Regions from separate parts of the Haliea atlantica genome, predicted to be linked through region 2. Evidence: riboswitches for the same ligand, from Rfam matches in the RefSeq annotation. Region 2 holds a riboswitch; the other holds the start of a gene.

The links. Region 2 has a riboswitch for cobalamin ahead of ACYVGS_RS03235 (TonB-dependent receptor plug domain-containing protein). Riboswitches for the same ligand answer to the same signal wherever they lie in the genome.
Region 1: linked by a shared signal. The riboswitch ahead of ACYVGS_RS14395 (cobaltochelatase subunit CobN family protein) and the one ahead of ACYVGS_RS03235 (TonB-dependent receptor plug domain-containing protein) in region 2 are both predicted to bind cobalamin.

Annotation. Positions count from the first base shown of each region.
Region 1 is NZ_BAAGXL010000022.1:43,289-51,108, forward strand. It holds gene bluB (5,6-dimethylbenzimidazole synthase) at 1-24, opposite strand, end outside; gene ACYVGS_RS14390 (TonB-dependent receptor family protein) at 168-1,904, opposite strand; cobalamin riboswitch at 2,172-2,377, opposite strand; cobalamin riboswitch at 2,593-2,729, shown strand; gene ACYVGS_RS14395 (cobaltochelatase subunit CobN family protein) at 2,890-7,263, shown strand; gene ACYVGS_RS14400 (MotA/TolQ/ExbB proton channel family protein) at 7,260-7,703, shown strand; gene ACYVGS_RS14405 (DUF2149 domain-containing protein) at 7,700-7,820, shown strand, end outside.
Region 2 is NZ_BAAGXL010000003.1:686,171-693,990, reverse strand. It holds gene cobO (cob(I)yrinic acid a,c-diamide adenosyltransferase) at 1-598, opposite strand, end outside; gene ACYVGS_RS03235 (TonB-dependent receptor plug domain-containing protein) at 602-2,455, opposite strand; cobalamin riboswitch at 2,559-2,726, opposite strand; gene ACYVGS_RS03230 (DUF501 domain-containing protein) at 2,871-3,362, shown strand; gene ACYVGS_RS03225 (XdhC family protein) at 3,362-4,315, shown strand; gene ACYVGS_RS03220 (nucleotidyltransferase family protein) at 4,312-4,902, shown strand; gene ACYVGS_RS03215 (nuclear transport factor 2 family protein) at 4,874-5,281, opposite strand; gene ACYVGS_RS03210 (3-deoxy-7-phosphoheptulonate synthase) at 5,427-6,491, shown strand; gene ACYVGS_RS03205 (DUF4212 domain-containing protein) at 6,557-6,847, shown strand; gene ACYVGS_RS03200 (sodium:solute symporter family protein) at 6,852-7,820, shown strand, end outside.

The DNA.
Region 1 (7,820 bases), on a different contig from region 2:
GCGGTAGAAATCCTCGACATTCATGAGTACACCCCCATCATGGTGGTTGACCGACAGCGCTTTCAGTCAAGGCCGACCGGGCAGCCACCATGAACGCTTTCATATCAGCCACCCGGTCTGGCGAGTGATAAGCAACGCTGATCACAGCCCTCAGGTCCAGCCCGGAATCAGAACGAGTAGGTCAGACCCAGCTGCCATTCACGCCCCTCCTGGTTGTAGCCCTTGTTGAGCTGGTAGTCCCTGTCAAAGATATTCTCCATCTTGAAAGTCGCTTCCAGCTGGCGGGTCAAGCGGTAGCCAAGCCGGAGATCGAAGGTAGCGTAGCCCCCCAGCGATTCGGTATTCGCCGTATTGGTATAGCGCTGTCCCTGACTTTTCAGCGACAGGCCCAGTGTCAGGGCATCAAACTCCCGATTGGCATTCAGCGTCAGATTGTCGCGACTGCGCTTGATCAGCAACTTGTCGGTACCGGCGTCCCTTGGCTCGACATAGCTGTAGGCAGCATCGACACGCCAACCCAGCATGTCACCACCTATCGCGAACTCGGCGCCGCTTATCTCTGCATCACTGACGTTGTAGGGTCGCCAGACAAAATCGGCGCCCGGCGCCCAATCAATCAGGTTTTTCACGTCGTTCTCGAAATAGGCGATAGACCAGTGCCAGTTGTCGTAATCGCCGCGTAGACTCAGCTCGCTGTTCTCCGAGGACTCTGGCTCCAGGTCGGGATTCCCCGCACTAAAGGGGCCGGCCGGCCAGTAGAGGTCATTGAAGGTGGGCGCCTTGAAACCCTCAGACCAGGACGCGATGAGCTTGTAGGACTCACTCAACTGCAGGCCAATCGCGGCATTACCGGTGGTGTGGTCACCAAATTCCTGGTTGTCGTCTTCCCTCAGGCCCAGCACCACATCCAGCTGGCGCCAGCTCGCCTGGTATTGCCCAAACAGCGCTTTGTTGTCCCGACTGCGCACCGGGTTGCCCAGTCCATCGAGGTAATCGTTGGAGTTGCTGGCAACGTCATCCTCGTAGTAATCGTAGCCCAGGGTGAGAAGATGCCCCTCGGCCACGACAATGTCGTTCTGCCAAAAAAGCTGCTGCCTTTCCGTGCGAAAATCCCCCTGGTTTAGGCCGGTAACGCTGTCGAAGTTGTCGCTGTCATCCGTGGAAACGCCGAGGGAGAGCTCCGTGCTCCAGACATCGGTCAAAGGCAGCCGTCCGCGCAGATTGATATTTTGTACGATGCCTTCGCTATAGGGCTTCTCCGAGGCATTGGAAGCACTGTCATGCTCGTTGCGGTTATTGCTCTCCAGGTAACGAAAGGAGAGATCTGCGCCATTGTCAAACCGGTAACCCGTGCTCGCGCTGACGGATTTGTTGCGGTAGCCATCCCGATCCTTGTTGAAGCCGGTATCGATTGCCAGATTGTCGATACCCTCCGTTTCCAGGTACGAAGCATGTACCCCGTAGCGCCAGTTGCCGCTGTTGCCACTGGAGCCCAGCGCGAGCCGGTACATCGCATTGCTGCCGGCCGCTGTGGTGAGGTAGCTGCCCTCGCTGGCGGAACCGTCGCGGGTAAAGATCTGAATCACGCCGCCGATCGCCTCACTACCGTACAAGCTGGAGCGTGCCCCGCGCACGACTTCAATGCGCTCGATCTGGTCCGGGTTGAGAAACTGGAAATTGGCACTACCCAGGGTGGCACTGCTCACCCGCTGGCCGTCGACCAGAATCAGCGTGTGGCCACTGGCGGTGCCCCGGGTGTACAGGCTGGTGGCGGACCCGGGTCCACCGCTGCGACTGATGTCCAGGCTCGGCACCTGGCGGAAAACATCAACCAGATCCAGAGGCTGACGGGCCTCGAGGTCCGACCGACTGATGGCGGTGACGGACGCCAGGCTGTCGGCCATGGCTACCGGTGTACGGGTAGCCGTTACAACAAGCTCATCAATATCGGACGAAGCAATGACAGGCTGCAGCGGCAAGAAACAGCAACAGCCCGCAAGGGTACTGCGGAAAACAGGCAGGTTTTTCATGATCAATCCTCAATCGGCAATTGTAAAAACAATGATTGAGGGAGGGGTAAGAGTGGCGAGCGCCATGTAACAGAGGCAGTTAACCACCGACAAAGCCCTCCGCTTCATCGTTGTTGCAGTACTGCACTCCGTGATAACACCAGAAGGCATTATCACCAGGTCGGTTTCGGGCTTGTGAATTCGATCGCGAACTCATTTACCGTTGCGGGGGCAGCGGTGGCGTTGTCAGCGGCGGCCGTGGAATTTGCTTGGATTCCTGCCGTGACGCACCACACTTCCCGTTTACCCTGTTCCAGTCTTCCCCGGCGAAGGGATGACGAGCAGGCACCTGATGCAGGGCGCGGACTCTATCGGCATTGCCAACGGTAAGTCAACTCAGAAAAACAAACAGCCTCTTCGAATTAACCGTTGATAACGCTAACGCCAGCTTTAGATAGGCCGTGTAACGCCGAACTCAACACAACCTTTGCCACCCAAAATATTTGCGTAACCAATAATTGATTAAATCTGTAAGGTGTCGACAAAAACGATTTTCAGTTGACAGCACTGACCTCGATCATTAAAACTGCCGACGCTTTGGCGAGCCGATTATCCATCGGCATTCAAGGAACCCGGTGAAAATCCGGGGCTGTACCCGCAACTGTCAGCGGCTTTTCAATAGCCGTGAGCCAGATACTTGTCGCCAGAAAATCACGGGCTGTCGCGTCTTTACCGCGCGCAGCCTAAAACGCTGGATAAACTCTGTTTTCCAGCACCGGGCGGGAATACTCGGTACTGCAACAGCCTGACTCCCCTTATCAGCTGCCACGGTACGTAGCTTTCTTGCCTCGAACTTTCACACAGTCGAGGAATCGTCATCATGCGTGGTTTGCTGCTGCTTCTGGTCTGCCTTACCCAGATAGCCTTCGCTCGACCCGATACCGCAGACGAGAAACATATTCTGGTCCTGGCTTCGCAACGCAACGCCGAAACGATCGCCGATGCCGTCCGGCTATTCAGCGAAAATCACCCACAGCTCCGCGTGATTGCCCGATCCGATGCCCAACTTTGGGAGATGACGGAGCCACAGCGGCAAACACTGGTCGACAGCGCAGACCTGGTGCTGGGCATCGGCCTGTTTGGAGCCAGCGTTGCCGAGCTGGAGCCAGTGCTGGCGCGAAGCGAAACCTCACTGCTGATGATCAGCAGCGACCATCGACTGATCCAGCAAAGCCGCATGAATGGTCGGACCATTTTCACTAACGGTGAGCAATTGCGGCATATCGCGGGTATGCAACCGAGCACGGATTTCGACCAATCACTCGACGACCTGACAGCTCGCTACCCCCGGCAAGCCGACTGGATCAATGCCCGCCGCTACTGGCAGGCGGGCGGCAGCAGCAATACTGCGGCCCTGTTTGCCTGGAGCTTTGCAAAACTGGGCAAAAAGATCGAAGTACCTCCCGCGCAAGCCCTTCCACGCCTGCGCTGGGTCTATCGCAATCAGGTCACGACAAGCCTGCCATCAGTGGACGACGACCAGCCACTAATCGTCGTACTGGATCACGCGGGCGGTGACCGCCCCGCCGATAACACCCTCCTGCGCGAATTCTGTCGCGCCACCAGTGTCGATGCAGGGCACGAATGTCTCACCGCGCTGGCTTACTGGGGTGAGGCTGGAGTGTCCGCAGCGCGGGCGCTGCTTCCTCTGAAACATCGCCTCACAGCGGTCGTCATGCTGCAGGACTTTGTGGTTGGCGGGGGCGAGGGACGGGAGCAGGTGGTCGACGCGTTCCGGGAACTCGACCTGCCCGTGATCAAGGCCATCAAGATGCGCGATCGCACCCCGCTGGAGAGGCAGCTGTCATCGGATGGCCTGGCGCATGACAAGGTTTACTACCAGGTCGCCTTGCCCGAATTGCAGGGCGCCAGTCAGCCCCTGGTCATCGCCGCGGCCGGCGGAGAAAGAGATGATCCGCTCAGCGGTATCCGTATCCAGCCCCTGGCTGCCGTAGACGAGGGCATCGCCACACTGGTCTCCAGAATCAACCGTTGGCATCACCTTCAAACCACTCCGAACGCCGAAAAGCGCGTTGCCATTGTCTACTACAACCACCCACCGGGCCGCCATAACATCGGTGCTGACAACCTGGATGTCCCCGCATCACTGTGGCAGATCCTCAACTGGATGAAACAGGCAGGCTATACCACGGGAGAGCTGCCGCCGACCCAGCAGGCCCTCCTCGACATGATGCAGGAACGCGGGGTAAACCTGCCCAATGACGCCGCGGCCCTCGAGAGCATGGGCCCACGTATCTCGCGCATGTCAAGCGGGCGCTATCGCGATTGGTTCAAGACACTGCCGGAAGCCGTGCAAAGCGAAATGGTGCACGGTCCCTTTGGTCTGCTGCATAGCCAGTTGACGAAGGCACTTGAGGCGGGGAAGACGCAGCTTGCCGAGGACGCCCTGCATCACACCGTGGAAGAGATGCGCCACTTGCTGGAAGGTGTTGAGCACCCTGCCCGTGAACGGGCTCTTTCCCTGCTGGGGCAACTGGAAACCTGCTACGACCGGAGCATCGAACAACAGGGGCCTCCCTGCCAGGAACAGGCATTGACGATTATCCGCGCCCTCCAGGCAACCGGTATCGAAGGTCTCGGAGGCTGGGGCGAGGCCCCAGGTCGGGTCATGACACTCGACGGCGAACTGCTGCTGCCAGGACTGCAGTTCGGCAACATCTTTATTGGCCCGCAGCCCCCCCGCGGCTGGGAAATCAATGAGGAACTGCTGCATGCCAACCTAGCCTTCCCGCCGCCTCACCAGTATCTCGCCTTCTACCACTACCTGCGCGACGACTTCCAGGCCGATGCCTTTGTTCACCTTGGCAGACACTCCACCTACGAGTTCCTCCCGCATCGCTCGGTGGGGCTGGCGGCGGATGACTACGCGCGCATCATTGCCAGCGATATCCCCGGCATCTACCCCTATATCGTTGACGGCGTCGGTGAGGGCATCCAGGCCAAGCGCCGCGGCCTCGCGGTCATGGTCGACCACCTGACGCCACCCCTGGAACACACGCCGCTGTATGACGACCTGCTGCAGTTGCGACAGCTGATCGAGAGCTTTGAGGCCAGTCACGGCACCGACAATCGCGTCCTTGAACAGCGTCTGGTGACACAGATTCGCGACAAGGTGGATGCTCTCGAGTTGAAGGACGAACTGGCCGAGGCCATGTCGGCCGAACTGGCGGTCATGGGCATTGGCTTCGACGAAGTCGATGACGACATGCTGGTGCACGAAGTGGGTCATTACCTCACCGACCTGCAGGAGCGTTTTATGCCCCTTGGCTTGCATATTTTCGGCCAGCGCTGGAAAGACCAGGCGGTGAACATGATGCTGGACTCCATGGCACCGGAGAGCGAACAACAGCGCGCCGACTGGGAGGGCCTGCTGCAGGCCTCGCCGGAAGCGGAAATGTCGGCGATGCTGGCGGGGCTCTCTGGCCGCTATATCGCGCCCGGACCGGGAAATGACCCCATACGCTCGCCGGATAGCCTGCCCACCGGCCGCAATTTCTATGCCCTCGACAATAGCCTCATTCCCAGTCCCGTTGCCTGGGAGCTAGGGCGTGAAATGGCCAGGGCTGCACGCAGCGATAAGCCACAGAACCCGGATAAACGCGAAGCGCTGGTCCTGTGGGCCTCCGATGTGGTGCGCGATGAGGGCGTCATGATCGCCTTTGGGCTGGACATGCTGGGCCTGCAACCGATCTGGAACAGCCGCGGACTGGTGAAGGGCCTGGAGCGACAGATACTGGCTCAGGGAGAGGTACGCCGCGATGTCGTCTTCACCACCTCGGGCCTGTTTCGCGATCTCTACAGCCGCCAGATGAATCTGATCAATCAGGGCGTACTGATGGCGCTGGACGCCAGCGCCAATGTCATCCTGCGCGACTACCCCGCCTTGACCCTGGCCCTGGAAAAAGCCCTGCAGCCACTGGAGAACCCGGAATACTGGGGCCGGCGGCAAGGCGGCAATGAAAGCCTGGCGCAGAACCAGGTCGCTGCGCACTGGGTCAGGCAGGCCAGGGATCTGCTGGCACGGGGCCGCGCGCCCGATGAGGCCGGTGTGCTCGCCAGCCTGCGGGTATTCGGCGATGCCCCCGGCAGCTACGGGGCCGGAGTCAACCGCCTGGTGGAACGCTCGGGCGCCTGGCAACAGCGAGAGGAACTCGCAGCGGTCTACCTGCGTCGGCTGGGCCACAGCTACGGCCGTAGTGGCGAGGACGGTGGTGGCTTCGGCACGCCAGTGGAGGAAACTTTCCGCGAGGTACTCAGCGAGGTCGAGAACACCTGGTTCGGTCGTTCCAGCAACCTCTACGGACTGATTGACAACAACGATGCCTTTGACTACCTGGGCGGCCTGAGCCTGGCAGTGGAAACTCTCACCGGCGAGGCACCGAACAACTTCGTGCTCAACCACGCCAATCCCGATGCCATCTCGGTCGAACCCCTGGCCGTCGCCCTGCGCCAGGAACTGCGTGGACGCTTTCTCAACCCCGAGTGGCTGCAGGGCCTGATGGCTCACGGTTACGCCGGCGCCCGCACCATGGGCAGCGAATTTCTCGAGTACCTCTGGGGCTGGCAGGTGACCAACCCGACACTGGTTGGCGACTGGGCCTGGCAGGAGGTCAAGGACGTGTATGTAGACGACCGCTATCAGCTCGGGCTGGACCAGTTTCTCGAGCAGGACCATAACGTCCACGTCAAAAGCAACATGCTGGCAATCATGCTGGTGGCGATTCACAAGAACTTCTGGCAAGCAAATGCCGCGACGACCGCGCAACTGGCCGGGCAGTTCGCGCGCCTGGTAAACGCCCATGGCTTGCCCGGCAGTGGTCATACGGCCCCTGACCACGCCATGCTGCCCTGGCTGGAACAGCACCTCCCGGAGGGGGACTGGGAAGCCCTGTCACAGGTCATCCAGCGCGCGGCATCGACACCGGAAGAGCAAGGGGAAATCCACCGCATGACGGAGATCGAGCTGCAGGATCAGGACGCCATCAGCGAGGCAACACAGGATGCTGAGCTTGCAGCCAGCGAAGGTAATGCAAGCGACGCCGAGGCCGCACGCGAGAGCAACCCAGCGAATAGTGTTGGCTGGCAATGGCTAGGCTTGCTGGCCTGCCTTCTGCTGGTGATTGCCGCGGGCTTCTACCGCGCCCTGACACACGCACGGCGGGTCGGCACATGATGTTGCACGGCCTCAGCATCGGCATTCTGCACCAGTTCGTCGGCTGGCTACTCTATCCGGTGATTATCGGTCTTGGCCTGGCGCTGCTTGTAACGCTCTGGGAGGCTGGCATCGCCATTGCGGAGCGCACGCTAACCCTGGATCGCTATCGGGGCGGCAAGCTCAGCACTTTCGAGCCCTATGCGCTGCAACGTTTGGATCGGGCCGATCTGCTGGCCCGCAGTGGCCCGATCCTGGGTCTGATGGGCACGCTGATCCCCCTCGGTCCGGGCCTCTCCGCGCTGGGATCCGGTGACATCGAAATCCTCGCCACTGCTCTGACTGTCGCCTTCGATACGACCGTAGTTGGCCTGCTGGTGGGCCTGCTTGCCTACTTGCTGGGGCGTATCCGGCGTCGCTGGTACGACGTTGTCTGGCAGTCTCTGGCAGGTCAGCCGTGAGAGGGCCGCAACAGCGGGAAACGCCGCCATGGCAGCGGCCGGGCATGGCCGACGGCGACACGGACCCACTCACCGGATTCGCCAACATCATGGACGTGATGCTGGTTTTCGCACTGG
Region 2 (7,820 bases):
GGGCCTTGATGCCGCTGTTGAAGGCATGCTTGATATCCCTCACTTCGGAGACGGTATCCATGAGATCCTGCAGGGCGCTGCCGCCGCCGCGGCCGGTGACCACCACGCTCTGCTCCGCTGGCCTGCCGGCAATGGCCGCGAGGACCTCCTCCTCCGGCAGGTAATCGAAGGCCAGCATGTAGGTCAGTTCGTCGAGCACGACCAGGTGGTAGGCGGGGTCGTCGAGCATCGCGCGGGCCTTTTCCCAGGTTGACCGGGCCGCGGCAATGTCGCCGCTGCGATCCTGGGTGTCCCAGGTAAAGCCGGTGCCCATCTGATGAAAATCCACCTGCGGGCAATGATCACGCAGGTAGATTTCCTCGCCGGAGAGCTGCTCCCCCTTGATGAACTGGACCACGCCGACCCGGTAGCCGTAGCCGAGGGCGCGCATGACCATGCCGAAGGCCGAGCTGGACTTGCCCTTGCCGTTGCCGGTGAGCAGGATGGCCACGCCGCGCTCGGTGTCGGCGCGGGCGATGCTGGCGTCGACCCGGCTCTTCTGTTTTTCCATGGCGCGTTTGTGGCGCGCGTCCTTGCGGGTCTCGGGGCTGTCACTCATGGTTCACTCCTGGAAGTGGTAGCGGATGCCCGCGTAGAGTGCCTGACCGCTGCTGCGGTAGCCAGGGACTTCCTGGTAGTCCTCGTCGAGCAGGTTCTCGAGCCGTCCAAAGAGCTCCAGGCGGGGCAGCAGGTTGAAGCGGGCGTTCAGGGACAGTACTTCGTAGTCGTCCAGGGCGCGGCCGTCGAACTCCTGGGCGTCCCGCGCCGCGCGCAGGTGCAGGCCCAGGTTAAGGCGCTCTCCGGGGGACTGCCAGCGCAGGCTCAGGTTGGCCAGCTGCCGGGGCCGGTAGGTGCGATCGTCGCCCTCGGCGTTCTCGGTGTCGTTCCAGGTGAGGTTGCCGGACAGGCTGAGGCGCTCGCCCAGGGGAATGTCGGCAATCAGTTCCACGCCCCGGGAGCGGGTGTCGCCGCGGCCCTGGAGGTAGCCGGAGTAGTCCACCAGGTCAAAGTAGATTTCGTTTTCGACGTCCTGGTCGAACCAGACTGCCTCCAGGTACACGCCGCCGGCGCTCTGGAAGGCAACGCCGAGGTCGTGGCCGGCACTGCGCTCCTCCTGCAACACCACATCCGCAGCCGGCGCAAAGGCGAAGCTGCGGTTGTAGGCGATCTCGTAGAGGGAGGGGGCGCGGAAGCCGGTGCCGCGGGTGGCCTTCAGCTTCAGCTCGTGCTGCTGCAGGGGAATGACCCAGGCGCCGCTGACGCGCCAGGTGGTGTGCTCGCCGAAGTCCTCGTTGTCATCGTGGCGCGCGCCGGCGGTGAAGAACAGGCGCTGGTCGAGGCTGCCCTGGTACTCGAGGAAATAGCCGGTCTGGTCGCGCTCGGTATCGAAGCTGCCGTCGTCGAGTTCCGCGCTTTCGTGCTCGGCGCCGTAGACCAGCTGCAGGGACTCATTGGGCGCATAGCTGCCCAGGTAGCTCCAGCGGCTGAGACTGCCCTCGGTGGCGAAGCCGGCCAGGCCATCGCTGAAAGTGGCGCGCTCGGTGTCGCTGCGGCTCCAGGCCAGTTCGTGATTGAGGGTTTCCCCGCGCCAGAGGGCGGCGCCGCGCCAGGCCTGCTGCTGGTACTCGTCGCGGCAGCTGTTGGTGCTGCCATAGGTAATCGGGTTGAAACAGTCGTCGTACTGGCTGTCGCCCTCCACGTCCCGCGCCACCAGCTCCAGGCGCAGCCGTTCGCCGGCATTCCAGCCCAGGCGGCCGTGGGCGGTGGTGTTGTCGTAGCCGTCGTCGTCGGCGGGATCGCGGTCATCCAGGCGCGCGTTGAAACCGTCGCTCTCGAGGTCGGTCAGGGACAGGCTGCCATCGACCAGCGCGTTGCCGCCGCTCAGGTTGGCGCTGTACTGGCGGGTGCCGTAGCGGCCGGCCTCGGCGCTGACGTCACCGCGCAGGCCCTCGCCCGGCGTGCGGGTGCTGATATTGACGATGCCGCCGGCGTCGGCGCCGTACATCAGGCCCTGGGGCCCGCGCAGGATTTCCACCCGCTGGATACCGCTGCTGAGCAGCTGCTCCACCCGCGGGCCAAACTGCGGCGCGGTGGTGTCGGATACGTCGATGCCGTCGATCAGCACCCGGGTGCGATAGCCCTCCTCGCCGCGAATGCGCAGGGAGGAAATCTTGCCGGCACCGCCGTTGTTGCTCACCGCCACCGAGGGTTGGGTGCGCAGGATATCCTGCAGGCTGTTGAAGCCCAGGCTGCGAATTTCCGCGGCATTGATGACCGAGACCGAGGTGCCGATTTCCCGCGCCGGCATGGGCACGCGGGAGGAGGTGACAATGACTTCCTCGAGGGGCTGGGCCTGGACGGACAGGGGGAGCAGGGTGCACAGCGCCAGGGCGCCGCGGGTGGAAGCTGATCTCATGAGTAACCTCAATAGCCAGTCAAGGGGTGGCGACTGAGGGAGGGGATTCAGGGAACACAATGCGCGAGCGGCATCAGGCAACCTTCAATGAAGCCCTCCGCTCCATCGTTGCTGGTGACAGGCAGGTATCGGGCTCACAGCGACTGGCGCTGTCTACCGTTGCGGGGGCAGCGGTGGCATCGGCGCGAAGGCCTCACCACACTTCCCATTTAACCCACCCAGCCGCAAGACGTCTGCAGCGGCGGTGGGCACCTGGCACGGCGCGCACTCTAGGCCCTGGGCGACGGGCTGTCAATCTATTGTCCAGGCGGCTGCGGTGGGGCTGGCGATACGGCCCGGCAGCCCGGCCAGGGCCGCGGCTGTCCCCGGCGGGGCTTTTTCCGTAGAATTTCGCCGATTTACACGGGAAGGGACGATGGCGGTAACAGCGGCGCAGCGACAACGGGTGGCGGAACTGCTGGGGCGTGAGCCCCGGGGGCTGGAGGCGATTGCCGTCAGCGACGAGCTCGGCGAGCCGCAGGTGATCCGCGTGGCCTCCCTGGTGGCCGGCAAGCCCTTTCCCACCCTGTTCTGGCTGGTGGATGGCGCCCTCAACTACCGCATCGACCAGGTCGAGGCGGGCGGGCTGATTGCCGAGTTCCAGGCTCGGGTCGATGCGGAGCCGGCACTGCAAGCCGCCATGGCCGAGGATCACCGCGCGCACATCGCATTGCGTGACAGCTACCTGGACCACGACCTTCGCGCGGAAATGGCGCGCCTGGGCTTTCTGGATGTACTCAGCGGACGGGGCATTGGTGGCATTGCCGATTTTCAGCGCATTCGCTGCCTGCACACCTGGTATGCGGCGCACCTGGTGGTCCCCAACACCATCGGTGGCCTGCTCGATCAACACTGGGCGGCGCCGTGATGCAGACCCTCGACCAGGCCGTGCTCGAAGCCGCGCTGGGCTGGCTGGCGGCGGCGGACCGCCGGGTCTGGCTGTGTACCATTGTCGCCGGCACCGGTTCCGCGCCGCGCCCCCCCGGCACACTGCTGGCCTGTGACAGCGCCGGCGGGCAGGTCGGTTCCCTCTCCGGGGGCTGTATCGAGGATGACCTGCTGGAGCGCCTGCGGGAGGGGCGTCTGCCGGACACTGCCGCGGTGGTCGAATACGGTGTCAGCGCCGAGGAGAACGAGCGCCTGGGCCTGCCCTGCGGCGGCCGCCTGCAGGTGCTGGTGCAGCCCCTGGGCCCCGACCGCGACGGCGCCTGGCTGCGCGCGGCTCTGTCGGCCATGGCGGAGCGGCGCTGCCTGCTGCGTGAAGTCTCGGTGGGGGCCAACCACACCGACTGGCGCCCGGCGGAGCACTTCGCCCCGCTGGCCTGGGATGGCGATGTGCTGCGCCAGACCTTCGGCCCGCGCCAGCGCATGCTGCTGGTGGGCGCCGGCCAGCTCAGCCAGACCCTGGCGGAGCTGGCCCTGGCCATGGACTACGAAGTGCTGGTGACCGACCCGCGGGAGCATGTCCGGGCACAGTGGGCGGGGCCCGAGGTTCCCCTGCTGGGTGGCATGCCGGACGATGTCATTCGCGCCGAGGCCAGCGATGCCCACAGCCTGGTGATCACCCTGACCCACGACCCGCGCATCGACGACATGGCCCTGATGGAGGCGCTGACCGGCGCCGCCTGGTACGTGGGGGCGCTGGGCTCGCGCCGCACCACCGAGAAGCGCCTCGAGCGCCTGCGCCAGCTGGGCCTGAGCGAGACTCAACTGAGCGCCCTGCATGCGCCGGTGGGGCTGGACATCGGCAGCAAGACGCCGATGGAGATCGCCGTTGCCATTCTCGCCGAGCTGGTGCGTCTGCGCCGGCGGCCGGCGTGACCGTCGGCATCCTGCTGCTGGCGGCGGGTCGCAGCCGCCGTTTTGGCAGTGACAAGCGGCTGGCGTGCCTGCCCGGTGGGCGCCCCCTGTTGCAACAGACCCTGTTGACGCTGCGCGCGGCGAAGCTGCCCTTGCGGGTCTGCCTGCGCCCCGGCGACGCGAGGGTTGACGACTGCTTCGAGCCGGGGGAGCGCCTGGTGTGTCCCGGGGCCGACGGTGGCATGGGGCGGTCGCTGGCCGAGGGCGTGGCGCAGCTGCCCGGACACTGGCAGGGCCTGCTGGTGGCCCTGGCCGACATGCCCTGGGTGCAGCCGCAGACACTGGAACACCTGGTGGCCGCCCTCGAGCCCGGCGGTATCGTGGTGCCGCTGCACGCGGGTCAGCGCGGCCACCCGGTGGCCTTTCACCGCCACTGGTTCCCGATGCTGCAGCAGCTGCAGGGGGACCGCGGTGCCCGGGCCCTGGTCGATGCCGCGGGCGCTGCCTGCCGCCGCTTGCCCGTGGTTGACCCGGGGGTGCTGCGGGACGTGGATCGCCCGGCGGATCTGACTGCCGGGCTCAGCCCTGCAGGGGCAGATCCTGGGTGAAGACCACCTTCAGGTCGCGGGAGCGGTAGCGGTATTCGCCATCCACGGCGACGATGTCGTCCTGGTAGCGGATGCCCATGTCCAGCTTGCGCCCCTGGCCATCCTTTTCATAGAGGTGTGAGGCGACACACCAGGTTTCCCCGCGGTAGCTGTCCCCCTGCCACTCGCCGTACTGGTTGCCGATCAGGTGGAAGGTCTCGCTGTAGTTGCGCAGGAACTCCAGGTTGGCGATGAATACTTCCCGGCTGTCGGCGGCAAAGCCCGGCCCCTGCTGGGTGAAATCCGCCAGCATGATCTCGGCCATGCGCGCGAACTCGCGGTTGTCCACGAAGAGGGCGTACTGGGTGGCCAGCTGGCGGGCGATGTCGGTGTCGTGCATGGCGGGGCTCTCTGTCGGTTCCGTGTCGAGGCCCGAGGATACCCGTCGCGCCGGGTTCGGGAACAGCCGGCGGGCCCGCGCGCCTGCAATTCCCCGGCAACGGGTGATATATTGAACGGCTTGACCGGAATTCATTGAGTAGACCATGACCAGTACCGACGATCTGCGGATCCAGACCATCAACGAACTCATCGCCCCCAGCGAGCTGATCGGGGAAATTGCCGTCAGTGATACGGCGGCCGACACCGTGTCCAGCGCGCGCCAGACCATCCACCGCATTCTCACCGGCGAGGACGACCGCCTGCTGGCGGTGGTCGGGCCCTGTTCCATCCACGACCCCGGCGCGGCCCGGGAGTACGGTGCCCGCCTGGTGGAGGCAGCCCGGCAGGTGGCGAACGACGTCTTTGTGGTGATGCGGGTCTACTTCGAAAAGCCGCGTACCACCGTGGGCTGGAAAGGCCTGATCAACGACCCGGACCTGAACAACACCTTCCAGATCAACAAGGGCCTGCGCCTGGCGCGGCAGTTGCTGGCGGACCTGGGCGACATGGGCCTGCCCGCGGGCACCGAATACCTCGACCTGATCAGCCCGCAGTATGTCGCCGACCTGGTGTCCTGGGGGGCGATCGGTGCGCGCACAACAGAGAGCCAGACCCACCGCGAACTCGCCTCCGGCCTGTCCTGCCCGGTGGGCTTCAAGAACGCCACCGACGGCGATATCCAGGTGGCCATCGACGCCATCAAGTCGGCGTCCCAGCCGCACCATTTCCTCTCGGTGACCAAGCAGGGCCACTCCGCGATCTTCCAGACCCGCGGCAACGAGGACTGCCACATCATTCTGCGCGGGGGCAAGCACCCCAACTACGACATGTTCTCGGTCGAGGACGCTTCCGCCATGTTGAAGAAGGCGGGGCTCTCCCCGCGCCTGATGGTGGACGCCAGCCACGCCAACAGCCGCAAGCGTCCGGAGCGCCAGGTGGACGTGATCCGCGATCTGGCCAACCAGGTGGCGCGGGGCAATCGCGACATTTTCGGCCTGATGATCGAAAGCAACCTGGTGGCGGGCCGCCAGGACGTGGTGGCGGGTCAGTCCCTGACCTACGGCCAGAGCATTACCGATCCCTGCATCGGCTGGGGGGATACGGCCCTGATGCTGGAGGAGCTCGCCGGGGCGGTACAGCGGCGCCGGCAGGTGCCCCCGGCGCCCTGAGCGGCGGGGCGCCGTCCCCGCAAACGCAAAGCGCGCCAGCCATAAGATAACAAGGAGCGCACAGTATGATGGTAAGCGACAAACCGGAGTCGACCCTGGAGGTCCGCGATGGGCGGGCCTACTGGCACCACAACCTGATCCTGATCGGCACGCTTTTGCCGATCTGGTTCGCCGTCAGTTTCGGCTGCGGCATCCTGCTGGTGGACTGGCTCAACCAGTTCCGCCTCGGCGGCTACAAGCTGGGCTTCTGGTTTGCCCAGCAGGGCGCGATCTACGTCTTTGTGCTGCTGATCTTCATCTACACCTGGCGCATGGCGGTGCTCGATCGCAAGTTCGGCCTCGACGAGGAGGACTGACGGCGTGGATCTTCGTACCCTGACCTACCTGGTGGTGGGCGCCAGCTTCCTGCTCTATGTCGGCATTGCCATCTGGTCCCGGGCCGGCTCCACTCGCGACTTCTACGTTGCCGGCGGCGGCGTGCACCCGGTGGCCAATGGCATGGCCACCGCCGCCGACTGGATGTCCGCCGCCTCCTTCATCTCGATGGCCGGCATGATTGCCTTCATGGGCTACGGCGGCTCGGTCTTCCTGATGGGCTGGACCGGCGGCTTCGTGATCCTGGCCCTGCTGCTGGCCCCCTACCTGCGCAAGTACGGCAAGTTCACGGTGCCGGAATTCATCGGCGACCGCTACTACTCGCGCCTGGCCCGCGCGGTGGCGGTGTTCTGCCTGGTGATCTGCTCGGTGACCTACGTCATCGGCCAGATGAAGGGCATCGGCGTGGCCTTCTCGCGCTTTCTCGAGGTGGACTACGCCACCGGCCTGCTCACCGGCATGGGCATCGTGTTTTTCTACGCGGTGCTCGGGGGCATGAGGGGCATCACCTACACCCAGATTGCCCAGTATTGTGTGCTGATCACTGCCTTCACCATTCCGGCGATCTTCATCAGCCTGCAGCTGACCGGCAACCCGGTGCCGCAGCTCGGTCTTGGCAGCACCCTGGCCGGCGAGGATACCTGGCTGCTGGACAAGCTGGACGCCATCGTGGTCGACCTCGGTTTCGCCGAGTACACCACCCACGAGCGCCTCAGCACGCTGAACATGTTCGCCTTTACCCTGACCCTGATGTTGGGCACCGCGGGGCTGCCCCACGTCATCATCCGCTTTTTCACCGTGCCCCACGTGCGCGACGCGCGCTCCTCCGCCGGCTGGGCGCTGTTGTTCATCGCCGTGCTCTACACTACCGCACCGGCGGTGGGGGCCATGGCGCGTCTCAACCTGATGCAGACCCTGGAGCCGCAGCCGGGCCAGCACCTGGTCTACGAGGAG